2 regions of the Brevibacterium sp. K72 genome follow, and region 1 is predicted to be linked to the other one. Evidence: predicted binding sites of a transcription regulator. Region 1 holds the regulator's gene; the other holds the start of a gene.
What was found. Region 1 encodes HrcA, which represses chaperone genes, less so after heat shock. Its sites were predicted from a motif close to TTNGCACTCGNNNNNNNCGAGTGCNAA; they were not measured.
Positions count from the first base shown of each region.

Region 2: groL (chaperonin GroEL) is a predicted target of HrcA. The motif match lies at 4,216-4,242, and genes of this name have one in related genera.

Region 1 is NZ_CP191582.1:3,118,797-3,126,158, forward strand. It holds gene ACQ1RG_RS14135 (16S rRNA (uracil(1498)-N(3))-methyltransferase) at 1-451, opposite strand, end outside; gene dnaJ (molecular chaperone DnaJ) at 448-1,560, opposite strand; gene hrcA (heat-inducible transcriptional repressor HrcA) at 1,662-2,714, opposite strand; gene ACQ1RG_RS14150 (DUF3097 domain-containing protein) at 2,851-3,708, shown strand; gene ACQ1RG_RS14155 (DUF4870 domain-containing protein) at 3,903-4,700, shown strand; gene ACQ1RG_RS14160 (hypothetical protein) at 4,777-5,421, opposite strand; gene hemW (radical SAM family heme chaperone HemW) at 5,858-7,087, opposite strand; gene lepA (translation elongation factor 4) at 7,088-7,362, opposite strand, start outside.
Region 2 is NZ_CP191582.1:285,751-293,112, forward strand. It holds gene ACQ1RG_RS01310 (OadG family protein) at 1-453, opposite strand, end outside; gene ACQ1RG_RS01315 (sulfite exporter TauE/SafE family protein) at 595-1,344, opposite strand; gene ACQ1RG_RS01320 (DUF1707 SHOCT-like domain-containing protein) at 1,457-2,227, shown strand; gene groL (chaperonin GroEL) at 2,423-4,060, opposite strand; gene ACQ1RG_RS01330 (cold-shock protein) at 4,664-4,867, opposite strand; gene ACQ1RG_RS01335 (LytR C-terminal domain-containing protein) at 5,146-5,799, opposite strand; gene ACQ1RG_RS01340 (DUF3263 domain-containing protein) at 5,802-6,068, opposite strand; gene ACQ1RG_RS01345 (aldehyde dehydrogenase family protein) at 6,418-7,362, opposite strand, start outside.

The sequences.
Region 1 (7,362 bases):
GGACGGGGAAGCGCGAGCGCCGCGACTGGAGGGAGGCCGCGGTGAGGAGGTTCTCCCATTTCGCGGCCATCTTCGCGGCCTTCTTCGCCGGCCAGTCGGCGATCGAGCGTTCGGCCGCCCATGGGATGACCTCGTCGACGCCGATCTCGGTGGCCGCCTCGATCGCCTGGAGGTCGCGGTCGCCCTTCGCAAGCGCCTGGACGAGGACGAGCCGAGGTCCGTGCTCGGGAGTCCGGGTGACCTCGGTGACGTCGAGGACGAGTGCAGTCGCCGAGGCGGTGCTCACGGTTCCGCGGGCGCGGACCCCGTGCCCGTCGACGACGTCGATCTCCTCGCCGGGGCCGATCCGGCGCACGCGCACGGCGTGCCCGGCGACGTCCTCACCGAGCGTGAGCGCGGAACCGGCGACCGCCTCGGCGGCCTGCGGGGAATGGAAGACCGGGAGGCTCACCGACCGGCGAACTTCTCACGCATGCGGGAGAACATGCCGCGGTTCTCGGTCGTGATCTGCGCGCGCGGTGTCTCCTCGCCGCGGACCGTCGCGAGTCGGGCGAGCAGCTCCCGCTGTTCGTCGTCGAGCCTGTCGGGCGTGGTGACCTCGACGGTGATGAGGAGGTCCCCGCGGGTCTCGGTCCGCAGGCGGGTCGCGCCGAGGCCCGGAAGCCTGACGACCGTGCCCGACTGAGTGCCGGGTTCGATGTCGAGGTCCTGGGTGCCGTCGAAGGTCTCGAACGGGATGCGGGCGCCGAGCGCCGCCGCGGTCATGGGCACCGAGACGGCAGCGCGGAGGTTGTCGCCGTCGCGGCGGAAGACCTCATGGCGGGTGACCATGACCTCGACGAAGAGGTCACCGGCGGGACCGCCGCCAGGGCCGACCTCGCCCTGGGCGGAGAGCTGGATGCGCGTGCCGTCGGAGACTCCGGCGGGGATGCGGATCTTCATCGTCCGCTGCTTGCGCACGCGTCCGTCGCCCTGGCAGTTGAGGCAGGGGTGCGGGATGACGGTGCCGAAGCCGTGGCACTGGTTGCACGTCTGGTTCGTCACCATCTGACCGAGCAGGGTGCGGGTCATCCGCTGGATGCTGCCGGAGCCGTGGCACAGCGAGCACGTCTCGATCGAGGTGCCGTCCTGGGTGCCGGCGCCGCTGCACGTCTCGCACACGACCGCAGTGGTGACGTCGAGGTCGACGGTGCCGCCGAAGGCCGCGGTGCGCAGATCGATGTTGACGCCGACGAGGGCGTCCTTGCCGCGCTGGGTGCGCGGGATCGGACCACCGGCGGAGCCGCCCCCGCCGCCGAAGAAGGTCTCGAAGATGTCGCCGAAGCCGCCGAAGCCGCCGGCAGGGAAGCCCTGACCGTTCTCGCCGCCGCCCATGTCGTAGTTGCGGCGCTTCTGCGGATCGGAGAGGACCTCGTAGGCGAGTGAGATCGACTTGAATTCCTCGTCGTAGCCGGGGTTGACGTCGGGGTGGTACTTCCGGGCCAGCTTGAGGTACGACTTCTTGATCTCAGCCGCCGAAGCGTCCTTGGACACTCCGAGTGTTTCGTAGTGATCGGCCACTGAAACTTCTCTCTCCCTGATGGTGATCGTGGTGTGTGGAACTGTCTGTCAGGTGGGACTGTCTGGGGCGACGGGCGCTGCGCCCGCCGGTGAGGCCTCGCCTATCCCCGTTCGAGGGCGGAGGACACGTATTTGGCGACGGCGCGCACGGCCGAGATCGTCGTCGGATAGTCCATGCGGGTCGGACCGAGCACGGCGAGGCGGGCCGAGGATCCTGCCACATGACCATATTCGGCGGCGACGACGGATGTCGAGCTGAAGGACTCGTGAGTGTTCTCACGGCCGATGCGGACACTGATCTCGGCGTGGTCCTCGGCCATCGAGGTGAGCAGCTTGAGGAGGACGACCTGCTCTTCGAAGGCTTCGAGGATCGGGGCCATCTGCTCGCCGAACTCCTTGCCCGAGCGGGCGAGGTTCGCGGTGCCGGCCATGATGATCCGCTCTTCGCGGGTCGCGGCGACAAGATCGATGACGGCGTCGCGGAGGCGGGCGAACGTCGCCTCTCCCCCTGGGACTTCGGCCATGCCCTCGGCAGGGGCGTGATCCGACTCCGCCGCTCCGGCGGCCTCGCCGAGGTCGATGCGTGAGAGCTTCCGGCCGGCGAACTCGGCGTTGATCCGCTCACGGATGCGGGCGAGATCCTCCTCATCGACCGCCTCGGCGAGGCCGACGATCTTCTGCTCGACCTGGCCCGCGTCGGTGATGAGGACGACGAGGATCCGGCCGGCGGCGAGACCGACGACCTCGATGTGCTTGACCCTGGCCTGCGAGACCATGGGGTACTGGATGAGCGCGACCTGGTGGGTGAGCCCGGCGAGCAGGCGGACCGTGCGGTCGAGCATCCCGTCGAGGTCGGATTCGCTTTCGACGAGCTGGATGATCGCGCGGCGCTCGGCGGCGCTGAGCGGTTTGAACTCGTCGATGCGGTCGACGAACATGCGGTAGCCGAGGTCGGTGGGGATGCGCCCCGCCGAGGTGTGCGGCTGGGCGATGTATCCCTCGGCCTCGAGCTGAGCCATGTCGTTGCGGATCGTCGCGGGCGACACCCCGAGGGTGTGCCGCTGCACGATCGCCTTCGACCCCACGGGTTCGTTCGTGGCCACGAAGTCTTCGACGATCGCACGGAGCACCTGCGCGCGCCTGCTGTCGTTCATCCGACTCCTCCCGGAATTTGGCACTCGAATAGTCCGAGTGCCAATTCTACGCCTCTTCTCCGGTGAATTCACTTTCCGCCGCCCCACCCGCGGGTCAGCGCGGATCGGCCCTGCGCATTCACTACGCTGGTGGGCTGTGAATGCCTTTGATCGCTATGGTTCGGACGTGCTCTCCGGTTCGTCGCCGTCCTCGCACCGGCCCAAGAAGTCCCGCCCCGTCGAGGTCGGCCTCGGCATGGTGCTCGAAGACGCGATGAGCGGTTTCGTCGGCGCCGTCGTCGGTGCCGAGAAGACGACGGGCGGCGTCGTCGTCAAACTCGAGGACCGCCGCGGCGCTGTCCGGTCATTTCCGCTCGGCCCCGGCTTCCTCCTCGAGGGCGAGCCTGTCGACCTTCGCCTGCCCAAGCGCAAGCCGGCTGCCCCCGGTCGTACAGCCTCGGGCTCACGTGCCGTGGTCGGCGCGAAGGCGCGGGTGGCCAGGGGGTCGCGGATCTGGGCCGAGGGCAAGCACGACGCCGAGCTCGTCGAGAAGATCTGGGGCGACGACCTGCGGATCGAAGGCGTCGTCGTCGAACCCCTCGGCGGACTCGACGACGTCGCCGACAAGCTCGCCGAGTTCGGCCCGGACCGGCAGCATCGGGTCGGGATCCTCGCCGACCATCTCGTCTCCGGGACGAAGGAGTCGAAGATCGCCGAGGCGGTCCGCTCCGATCCGCGCTACCGCGACGTCGTCCACATCATCGGCCACCCGTACGTCGACATCTGGCAGGCGGTCAAGCCGCACGTCGTCGGCATCGCCGCATGGCCGACCGTCCCGCGCGGAGAGGACTGGAAGACGGGGATACTGCGCCGCATCGGCTGGCCGCACGCCGATCACAAGGACGTCGCCGCCGGATGGGTGCGGATCCTCAGGTCCGTGAGCACGATCGCCGATGTCGAGCCGACGCTCTCGGGCCGGGTCGAGGAGCTCATCGACTTCGTCACCGTGGACTGAGGGGTCTGAGTTCGCTGCGGGGCTGCGTGGACTGAGGTCGCTGCGGGGACTGAGGTCGCTGCGGTTTCGACTCCGAGGCAGTCGCAAGGGCCCGGCTCCGAGGCAGTTGTGACGAACTTGGAACGCCGCTCCCACCCTTCGGCTGGGGCCGCTGGTCTAGGGTGGAAGTGCAGAAGCTTCTCGAAAGGACCCTCATGTCGAACTCCCCGCAGCCTCCGAACGGAGAGCCGAACCAGTCGCGTCCGATGCCTCCGAACTACACCCAGGCGTCCGGACCCCAGCAGCCCTACAGCCAGCAGCCGCAGCAGAACTCCGGTTCGCAGCAGCAGTACGACTCCCAGCAGAACTCCGGTTCGCAGCAGGGCTACGGTCAGCAGGGTTATGGCTCCCAGCAGAACCAGTATGGCAGCCAGCCGCAGAGCTACGGCGGCCAGCAGCAGCACGGTTCCCAGCAGAACTACGGCGCTCAGCAGTACGGCTCGCAGCAGGGCTATGGCCAGCAGTACGGCGGCCAGCAGAACTACGGCGGCCAGCAGTACGGCGTCCAGCCCGCGATGCACGCCAACCCCGCGATGTTCGACTCCGCCAACCTGCCCGAGTCCGCGTACGGTCCGGGCTCCGAGCGCTTCTGGAACGCCACCGACTCCGAGCGGACCACCGCGCTGTGGACGAACATCGGGTCGCTCTTCGTCGGCTTCCTCCCGCTCATCATGTTCCTCGTGAAGAAGGACGAGTCGCCCTTCGTCCGCGACTACGCCCGCCAGGGCACGAACGCGTGGATCACGAACATGATCGCCACGTTCGCCGCCTCGATCGTCCTCGGCATCATCGGCACCATCCTCGCGTTCGTGACGATGGGCTTCGGATTCCTCATCGTCTACTTCGCGTTCCTCATCCCGCTCGTCTACGCGGTCATCTACATCATCGCCGCCGTGGCTGCGAACAAGGGCGAGGGCTACAAGTTCCCGCTGACGATCAACTTCATCAAGTGATCAGCTGCGGCCATTGAGCCGCCGACTCTCGGACCCGCCGTCTGCGCATCTGCGCAGGCGGCGGTCCTGTTTCGGCTCACCGTGAGAATCGCCTGTTCCGGCGGTGGACGAACCACGCCGACGAACGCGGGAGGAAGGCGAAGACAAGACTGGCCGTCGCGAAGATCTGAAACCCTGCGGTGAGAACCGGACTGAACGGAGTGAGGACGAAGAGTGAGGCGACGAGAGCGATGAGCGCCACCCATTTGGCGTGACCGCGCCCCACGAGCACTCTCCACGCATAGATGCAGAACGCCGCGATGACCACGAGCCCCACAATGATGCCGAAGGCGACGAGGGCGTCCGCCAGGCCCGTTGAGATGTCGGCAGCGGCGTTGACCGGTTCGACGCCGGTCGTGTCCCCGATGCCGCGCAGCATCCAGCCGAACGACCTCAGTGTGCGTCCACCGGTGACTGCCATCGAGATGATCGCGAGGACGATGAACAACGGCGCGATGAGCCCGAGGACAGCAGCGGTGCGGATCTCCCACGGCCGACTCGGGCGGCCGTGCCCCTCGCCGGGAAGTCGACTCGAGACCGCATACATGTCCCTGCCGTGACGCCATGCGGTCGTCGAGGCCGCCGCAGTCGTGTGTGCCGCGGCGCGTCCTTTCGCTGCCGCCGCCCGTGAAGCGCTTCCCGCCGCCGCGCGTCCCCGCTTCCAGAGGTCGGACCGTTGCACGGACTCAGCAGCCGTCGCCGCTGCGCCCACGGCATCTCTGCCCAGACGCCTGAGGTCTGCCGTCCCCGACGGCCGCCGGGACGAGTGCCGCCGGGGTCTCGAGCGCGGAGGCGGCCCGGATGCCTGCGGCGGGAGGTAAGACGGAGGCGGTGCTGGCGACTCCGGAACAGGCGGCTGGCCTCCACGCGGATCAACGCCGGGCGGGCGGGAATCAGAACCCCGGTCCGCATTCGCTCCAGGCACAGCAGAGTCCTGTCGGCCGTGTCGGTCATCTTCGGGCTGAGGGTTCGACATCGTCCACCTCGCTTGCTCCGCACCGTCGGGGGTCCACGAAAGGTACACCACATCATCCACGATAGGTGTAGTCAGTCTAGCAGGAGCCCTCCGACGAACGCAGGCCGTTTCCGCACGTCATCGTCGGGCGTCATGGTGGGCGTCACCGTACGTAGTCGGTGAGCACCCTGACCATATGGTCGGCCATGAGCCGGCCCTGGAGCGTCGGGGAGAACCGGCCGTCGGCGACCGCCGCGGCGTCGAGAAGTCCCTGCTTGACGAAGGTGCGGATCGCCGCCTCGCTGCCGAGGCCCAGCGAATCGAGGGGCAGCTCGGAGTCGATGCGGGCGGCGAGCATGATCCGCTCGATCTCGCGCGTCGTCTCCGAGAGCACCTCCCGTCCGATCGCCGGGGAGTGACCGGCGAGGAGCCTGTCCGACCAGGCGCGGGGATGCTTGGCGTTCCAGAACCGGACTCCCCCGACGTGGGAGTGCGCACCCGGGCCGAAGCCCCACCAGTCGGCACCCCGCCAATACGCCATGTTGTGCTCACAGCGGGTGTCCGGGTTCTTCGACCAGTTGCTCACCTCGTACCAGCGCAGACCGGCAGCGGCCATGGCCGCATCGGCGATCTCGTACTTGTCGGCGAGGTCGTCCTCATCGGGCATGGGCAGCTGCCCGCGACGAACCATCGCCCCCATCTTCGTGCCCGGCTCGACGATGAGCGAGTACGCGGAGATGTGGTCGACGTCATTGGCCAGCGCCGAGTCGAGGGAGGCACGCCAGTCGTCGATCGACTCCCCCGGTGTGCCGTAGATGAGGTCGAGGCTGAGCTCGAGCCCGGCCTCCTTGACCCAACGCGCGACATCCGGGATCTTCAGCGGATCGTGCGTGCGATCGAGGGTTGCGAGCACGTGCGGGACCGCCGACTGCATGCCCACGGAGATGCGGGTGAAGCCGGCGGCGGCCAGCGTGTCGAGATAGGCGGGACTGAGGGTGTCCGGGTTCGCCTCGGTCGTCACCTCGACATCGGAGGCCAGCCGGTAGCGGGAGCGGATGTCGGAAAGGACACCGGCGAGCACCTCGGCGGGAAGGATCGTCGGGGTGCCCCCGCCGAAGAAGATCGTCCCGACCTCACGATTGCCCGCCCCCGCCTCGGCGAGGACACGGGTCGAGAGATCGAGCTCCCGGGAGATCATCTCCCGGTAGTCGTCGCGGTTGGCACCCGGTCCGAGTTCGTCGGCGGTGTAGGTGTTGAAGTCGCAGTAGCCGCAGCGCACGCGGCAGTAGGGTACGTGGACGTAGAGGCTCAGCCGCTCGCCGTTCCCGGTCCCCGCCGAGGCGGGAAGGGAGCCGTCGAGCGGTGGGATCTCACCGATCGGCTGTTCCGGCACCTACTTCTTGGCGTCCTTCTTGTCCGGTTCGTCCGAGGACAGGGCCGCGATGAAGGCCTCCTGCGGCACCTCGACGCTGCCGACCATCTTCATCCGCTTCTTGCCCTCCTTCTGCTTCTCGAGCAGCTTGCGCTTGCGGCTGATGTCGCCGCCGTAGCACTTCGAGAGCACGTCCTTGCGGATCGCGCGGATGGTCTCACGGGCGATGATGCGCGAGCCGATGGCGGCCTGGATAGGGACCTCGAACTGCTGGCGCGGGATGAGTCCGCGCAGCT
Region 2 (7,362 bases), 980 kb from region 1:
CAGCTGACCGCCGGCGGGAGCCCAGTCGATGTCCTCGACCGAAGGTCCGTGCTGCGGGTTGAAGAAGCATGGCGGGCGCCTCACGGGAAGCGGCTTGCCCTCGACGCGGGCACGCACGCACTTCGCGGCGTAGCGGCCGTCTTCGAGCGCCTCAGTGACATGACGGATGTCAGTGGGCTCCTCGACCTTCTCGAGGGTCTCCTTCGCCACATCGTAGGAATCGAGCGCCTGCTTGTAGTCCTGCGATCCGCCGGTGTCGAGTTCGACCCCGGACGTGAGGATGTCGAGTTCGGCGACCTCTTCGCCGAATTCGGTGACGTCCTCTTCCGCAGCCTTCTTCACCTGCGCGAGCTCCGCGGCGTGGAGCTCCTTCTGACGTTTCTTCTCCTTGCGGTGGCCGATGAAGAAGATGGCCCCGAGGACGATGAGTATGAACAGGAAAACTGTTCCCACGATCTCTGCCTCCCAGATGGACGGAACACTGCCCAGTATGCCCGATGAAACTGGCAAGCGACTGAGCCGCGCCCCTGTGCGCCCTCAGTCCCAGCCGCCCTTTGCCTGCGCGTGCCCGTCTCGATTCCCCGCCGAGGCGGTTCACCCGAACAACCCCAGCCCCTTGGCCAGAGTCGCCGCTCCCCCACCGAAGGCGAGGACGATCATCGCGATCCTCGCCGTCGTCGGCGGCAGCCTCCGCGCCAGCAGATCCCCGCCGAGGAGGCCGGCGACGAGCACGATTCCGATCCCCACCCAGATCGTCGGGTCGAGCCGCGGCCAGGCACCCTCGTCGAGGAGGGCCTTCGCGAGGATCGCCGACCCGGTGCCGACGACGAGGAACGGCTGCAGGGTCGCGGCGAACTGCCGCTGCTCCCACCGGGTGAGCACCGCATAGGCGCTCACCGCGGGTCCGCCGGCACCGGCGGCCGCCGACATCGTCCCGGAGACGAACCCCGAGGTGAACTGCGTCCCGAAGTTCGCAGGGATCGTCGCGCCGAAGCGGCCGATGATGAGGGAGACGGCGAGCGAGGCGATGATGAGCGCTCCGATGAGGATCTGCAGCGGCGCCGTCAGCAGGGCGGTCGTCAGGAGCGCTCCGGGCACGGTCCCGGCCACGGTGCCCACGGCCAGCTTCCAGAACACCGGCCACTCGACCTCGCGCCACGTCCGCGCGAAGACCGTGCCGCTGGCGATGATCCCGCAGAGGTTGACGAGGATGACGCCGGAGACCGGGTCGAGAAGGAGGACGAGGAACGGTCCGCTGACCAGCCCGAACCCCATCCCCGTCACCCGCTGTGAGAGTGCTCCGACGAAGACTGCGGCGAGGATGAGCACGACGACGGGTTCCACCAGAGAGAGTCTAGTGGCCGTTCAGGCCCCGTTCAGGGATGTCCGGGAGCGCGTCGGATTCGGCGCGAGATCCCAGGAACCGGGCCGCTCGTGCGGGGTTACAGTAAGAGGCATGGAAAGTCGTCCCCTCTGGTCCCGCTTCAGCGCAGACCCGCGCGCCTACGGCCAGGTCAGGGCTTCCGACGCCGATCGGGCCGTCGTCACCGACGTGCTCTCCGAGGCCTACGCCCTCGGGCAGATCGACGCCGGCGAGTTCGACGAGCGGATGGAGACGGCAGGACGCGTCAAGACTCTCGGCGAGATCCCCGACCTCGTCTCGGACCTCGTCGTCGCCGACGCTGAGGAGATCGACCCCGACCACCTCGACGAGGCTTCCCGCAAACGAGCTCTCGCACAGCTCGACGACGAGCGGATCCCCATCACTCCGACCCAGATCCAAGCCGCCGCCGAGAAGTACTACCGCGACCGCGTCCGCCGCGCCCTGCTCGGCATGGTCGCCGGTCCTGTCGGTTTCACGCTCCTCATCTGGGCGGTCTCCTCGATCGCGACAGGCGCCTTCATCTTCTTCTGGCCGATCTTCATCATCCTTCCGACGTTCTTCGGCGCGGTCTCCCAGATCACCGGCAAAGACGAGATCATCCGTCGGCGGAAGAAGGAGCTGACGAAACGGGCCAGGGCCCACCTCGGCGATGAGGAGGCCAAACGTCAGCTCGAGGCGCCCCAGCGCGACGTCGAGGACGACGACGTGGCCTTCGGCCACGGACTCCAGCCCCCGCACCCTCCGATGCCGCCGTACGGGCCGGGCCAGATCGATCCTCGCGACGACGAGCTGCGCAGGCGGCGCGAAGAGCGCCGCCACCGCCGCGAGAACCCCTGGGACTGAGTTGCCCGCGGTCGGCACCCCACCGTCCGGCCACCTCGGCGAGAGCTCGTGAGACAGCCTCGGCGAGGGCCCGTGAGACCGCCTCGCGGTGACAACGAGTAGTGACAACGAGTAGCGACAACGAGAAGCGACAACGAGAAGAGCCGTGCCGGCGTCCTTGCGGACACCGGCACGGCTCGTCGAGCGCTGGGCTGATCAGAAGCCCATGCCGCCCATTCCGTCCATACCGGCAGCGGCTGCGTCAGCACCCGGTGCGGCCTTCTCGGGCTTGTCGGCGACGACCGACTCGGTGGTGAGGAACAGACCGGCGATCGACGCGGCGTTCTGCAGAGCCGAACGGGTCACCTTGACCGGGTCGTTGATGCCTGCGGCGAGCAGGTCCTCGTACTCACCGGTGGCGGCGTTGAGGCCCCAGCCCGGCTCGAGGTTCGCGACCTTGTCGGCGACGACACCGGCTTCGAGACCGGCGTTCGTGGCGATCTGCTTGAGCGGAGCCTCGATGCCGACCTTGACGATGTTGGCACCCGTGGCCTCGTCGCCGGTGAGCGAGAGGTCGTCGAAGGCGGCCTTGCCGGCCTGGATGAGGGCGACGCCGCCGCCGGCGACGATTCCCTCTTCCACAGCGGCCTTGGCGTTGCGCACGGCGTCTTCGATGCGGTGCTTCGTCTCCTTGAGCTCGACCTCGGTCGCGGCTCCGGCCTTGATGACGGCAACACCGCCGGCCAGCTTGGCCAGGCGCTCCTGCAGCTTCTCACGGTCGTAATCGGAGTCCGAGTTCTCGATCTCGGCGCGGATCTGGGCCACGCGACCGGCGATCTCGTCGGCGTCTCCAGCACCTTCGATGATCGTCGTCTCGTCCTTCGTGACGACGACCTTGCGGGCGGTGCCGAGCAGGTCGAGGGTGACGTTGTCGAGCTTGAGCCCGACTTCCTCGGACACGACCTGGCCACCGGTGAGGATGGCGATGTCGGCGAGCTGGGCCTTGCGACGGTCACCGAAGCCCGGAGCCTTGACGGCCACGGACTTGAAGGTGCCGCGGATCTTGTTGAGCACGAGGACGGCGAGTGCTTCGCCCTCGACGTCCTCGGCGATGATCAGGAGCGGCTTGTTGGTCTGCTGGACCTTCTCGAGGACGGGCAGCAGATCCTTGACGTTCGAGATCTTCGAGTTGACGATGAGGATGTAGGGATCCTCGAGGACGGCTTCCTGGCGGTCGGTGTCGGTGACGAAGTAACCGGAGATGTAGCCCTTGTCGAAGCGCATGCCCTCGGTCAGTTCGAGCTCGAGTCCGAAGGTGTTGGACTCCTCGACGGTGACGACGCCTTCCTTGCCGACCTTGTCGATCGCCTCGGCGATGAGCTCACCGATCGCAGGGTCACCGGCGGAGATTCCGGCGGTGGCAGCGATCTGCTCCTTCGTCTCGATCTCGATGGCGTTGTCGAGCAGGACCTCGGTCACTGCGGCGACAGCCTTCTCGATTCCGCGCTTGAGGCTGAGCGGGTCAGCACCGGCCGCGACGTTGCGCAGACCCTCGCGGACGAGCGCCTGAGCGAGCACGGTGGCGGTGGTGGTGCCGTCGCCGGCGACGTCGTCAGTCTTCTTGGCGACTTCCTTGACGAGTTCGGCACCGATCTTCTCGTAGGGATCCTCGAGCTCGATCTCCTTGGCGATGGACACGCCGTCGTTGGTGATCGTGGGTGCGCCCCACTGCTTTTCGAGCACGACGTTGCGGCCGCGCGGTCCGAGCGTCACCTTGACCGCGTCCGCAAGCTGGTTGAGACCGGCTTCGAGTCCCCGACGAGCTTCTTCGTCGAATGCAATCATCTTTGCCATAGTGGCTTAGATCCTCCCTGATGGAGTGGACTGGAATCCCAGAGCAGTCGTCAGCGCCCGCGACGGCAGAGAGTGTGTCCGCATGTTCCATTCCACACGGGGACCACGCTCTCGAGACGACTGATGCGATCCCGTGGTTTTCACCACCACTAGATTTAGCACTCTCAGGGGGAGAGTGCAAACGAAATCCTCGCGAAGCCAGGAATTCCGGGGAGTCTCTGAGGAACGATGACGAGAAGCGACCGACGGCAGGTCGACGCGAACGGTCAGGCCTGGGGCGGCGACCGTAGGCGACGGACGAGTCGCACCACCAGGGGGCGCGGTGAACGTCCGCCAGCAGTGCCCCACCGACCGACAGCGCGCGACCGGAGGACGGCGCCCCACCGACCGGCGTCGCCGCGATACCGCGGGGTGAGCCCCGCGCAAAATGCAGAGGCGCCGAGTCGTCATCGACTCGGCGCCTCGTCGCTCGATGTCCGCAGAGCCGACCGTCAGACGGCCATCGCAGCGGACCGATGACGCCGGCAGCGAAAACCGCGGCCCCGCGATCTGCGGAGATCGCGGGGCACGGTCGCGCACGGCTTCACGCCGGCGACATCAGACTCAGAGGAGGGTGACGGATTCCGCCTGGGGACCCTTCTGACCTTCTCCGACCTCGAACTCAACCTGCTGGCCCTCTTCGAGGGAGCGGTAGCCGTCCATCTGGATCGCGCTCCAGTGGACGAACACGTCCTGGCCGTCGCCTTCGAGGGTGATGAATCCGTAGCCCTTTTCGGCGTTGAACCACTTGACGGTGCCTTGTGCCATTACTTCTCCATAGAATGCAGTGTCATTTGAAATCCGCTTCCGACACAACGCAGTGCCGGAATCCGAACGCTAGTAAACCTCAACAGACCCCGCGATTTCTCTCATTGACCTCTGGAGATTGATCTCGGTGAAGCACGATCAGAACACAAGGTGCAGTGCTTGCCTAGCTGGTAAAACTCTACCCCAGGGCCGGGCGGGCCAGAGGTTCGCTCAACACTGTTATCAATTCGTTACATTTGATTTCAGGCGGCATTCATCCTGTGAATTCGCGTGAACTCTCAGCCCTCACCGAGGCCGGTGCCCTCAGACTGTCCGCCTTCGGATCCAGCACTGCCGGCGCCCGAGCCGGTCCCTTCGGATTCAGCACTTCCCGAACCCGAATCCGTGCCGCTCGACGACGGTCCGCGCTGGGCGATGTCCGAGCACACGACGACGGTGAGGTCGGCGGTGAAGTCGTCCGACTGCTCCGTGGCCTCGATGCCGAGGGCGTCGGCGACGAGCTTCGCCTGCGCGGCCGAGCCCTTGTCCTTGTAGTAGACGACCGAGTCGCTGCGGGCAGTCGAGTAGTTGCCGACCTTGCCGATGGTCCAGCCCTTCTCCTCGACCGCGTCGGAGAACCTCTTCGCGACGCCGGAGACTCCCGAGCCATTGAGCACGTCGACCGTGAGCGAGGAGTCGACGACGCTGACTTCGCTCTCCGAGGGGCTCGGCGTCGCCGGCGCCGAGGTCTCCGGGGCGGGTTCGCCGACGGTCGTCTCGGGGTCGCGCATGGACGAGGTGATGATGTTGATCGCCGCGACGACGAGGAGGACCGCGACGAGCGCGAGGACGATGACCAGCGTGATCGCCCCGAGGTTCGACGAGGCCGCGGAGTCCTGCCGATGGGCTCCACTGCGGCGGCCTGGCTCGATGGAGTCGAATTCGTCAGTCATGGCTACCTCGAGACGCGGGCCTGCGCACGTTCGCTCTGTCGCGTCGTGCGGATCCGGCGCAGCCGCTTGACGAGCATCGGATCGCTCGCGAGGGCCGCCGGATTGTCGAGCAGGGAGTTGAGTATCTGGAAGTAGCTCGTCGCCGACATGTCGAAGCGCTCGCGGATCGCGTGGTCCTTCGCACCGCCGTACTTCCACCAGCGCCGCTCGAATTCCAGAACGGACACCTCGAGCTCACTCAGTTCAGGGGTGCCCTCGTTCTGCGGCATAGACGGTGTGCTCCTTCGGGTGTGTACTCTGAAGCTTATGCTATCGCCAGAATGACACGGCTGTCATTCCCGCCGCGCCAGCTCGCCCCTCCGAGACCCGCAGGGACGGCGGACTCGGCTCTGCACCGGGGATTCCCCCTCGCCGAGGCGACCGCCGGGTCCCGCCGGGCGTGACCGTCACCGTTGCGGAAGTCACAGTCGGTCCCGGCCTATGGAACCTGCACGGCCCGAGCGGGGCAGAGCACGACCCGCGCACAGCGGGGCTGTGCACGACCGGGAGCAGGGGCCGATGCCCCTGCCCCCGGTCGGGAGACCGTCACCCCGCCGCGGGTGCGCTGCGGCTCCTCCCTCAGCGGATGCGGATGTTGACCTGTTTGATCTGGGTGAAGCCCTCGAGCATGCCCTCGAGGGAGGCCTCACGTCCGAAGCCCGAGTTCTTCATGCCGCCGTAGGCCTGTCCTGCCAGCTGACCGCCGCCCTGGTTGACCTGGATCCATCCGGACTCGATCCGGTCGGCCATCGTCAGAGCCGAGTCGAGGTCCTTCGTGAACACGTAGGCGGCGAGTCCGTACTCGTTCGTGTTCGCCATGCCGATGACCTCGTCGACGGTCTTCCAGGGGATGACCGAGAGGACGGGACCGAAGATCTCCTCCTGGCTCGTCTGCCAGTCGTTCTGGGCCTTCGAGAAGATCACCGGAGCATGGTAGAAGCCGGGTTCGCCGACATTGAGCTCACCGTGGCCGTCGTAGGCGATCTCGACGCCGTCCATCGACTTGCCCATCTCGATGTAGTCAGCGACCTGGTCGTACTGCTTCTCGTTGATGATCGCGCCGATGTCCGTCTCCTCGTCACGCGGATCGCCGACCTTCATCTTCTTCACCGCGGCGACGAGCTTGGCGAGGAACGAGTCGTAGATGTCCTCATGGAGGAAGAGGCGCGAGCCCATCGTGCATGACTGCCCCTGGCGGGCGAAGCGCGTCGAGAGGAGGACCTGCTCGACCGTGTCCTCGTCGTCGGAGTCGGGGAAGATGATGTTCGGGCTCTTGCCCCCGAGCTCCATCGACGAGTGCGCCAGACGCCTGCCGGCCACCTCGGCGACGTGCCGACCGACGTTCGTCGACCCGGTGAACGAGAGCTTATCGACATCGGGATGGACGTTGAGGGCCTCGCCGATGACCGAGCCCTTGCCGGTGACGACGTTGAGGACGCCGGGCGGAAGGATCCCGTCGAGGAGCTCGGCCATCTTGAGGATCGTCAGCGGAGCGTCCTCGGCCGACTTGAGGACGATCGTGTT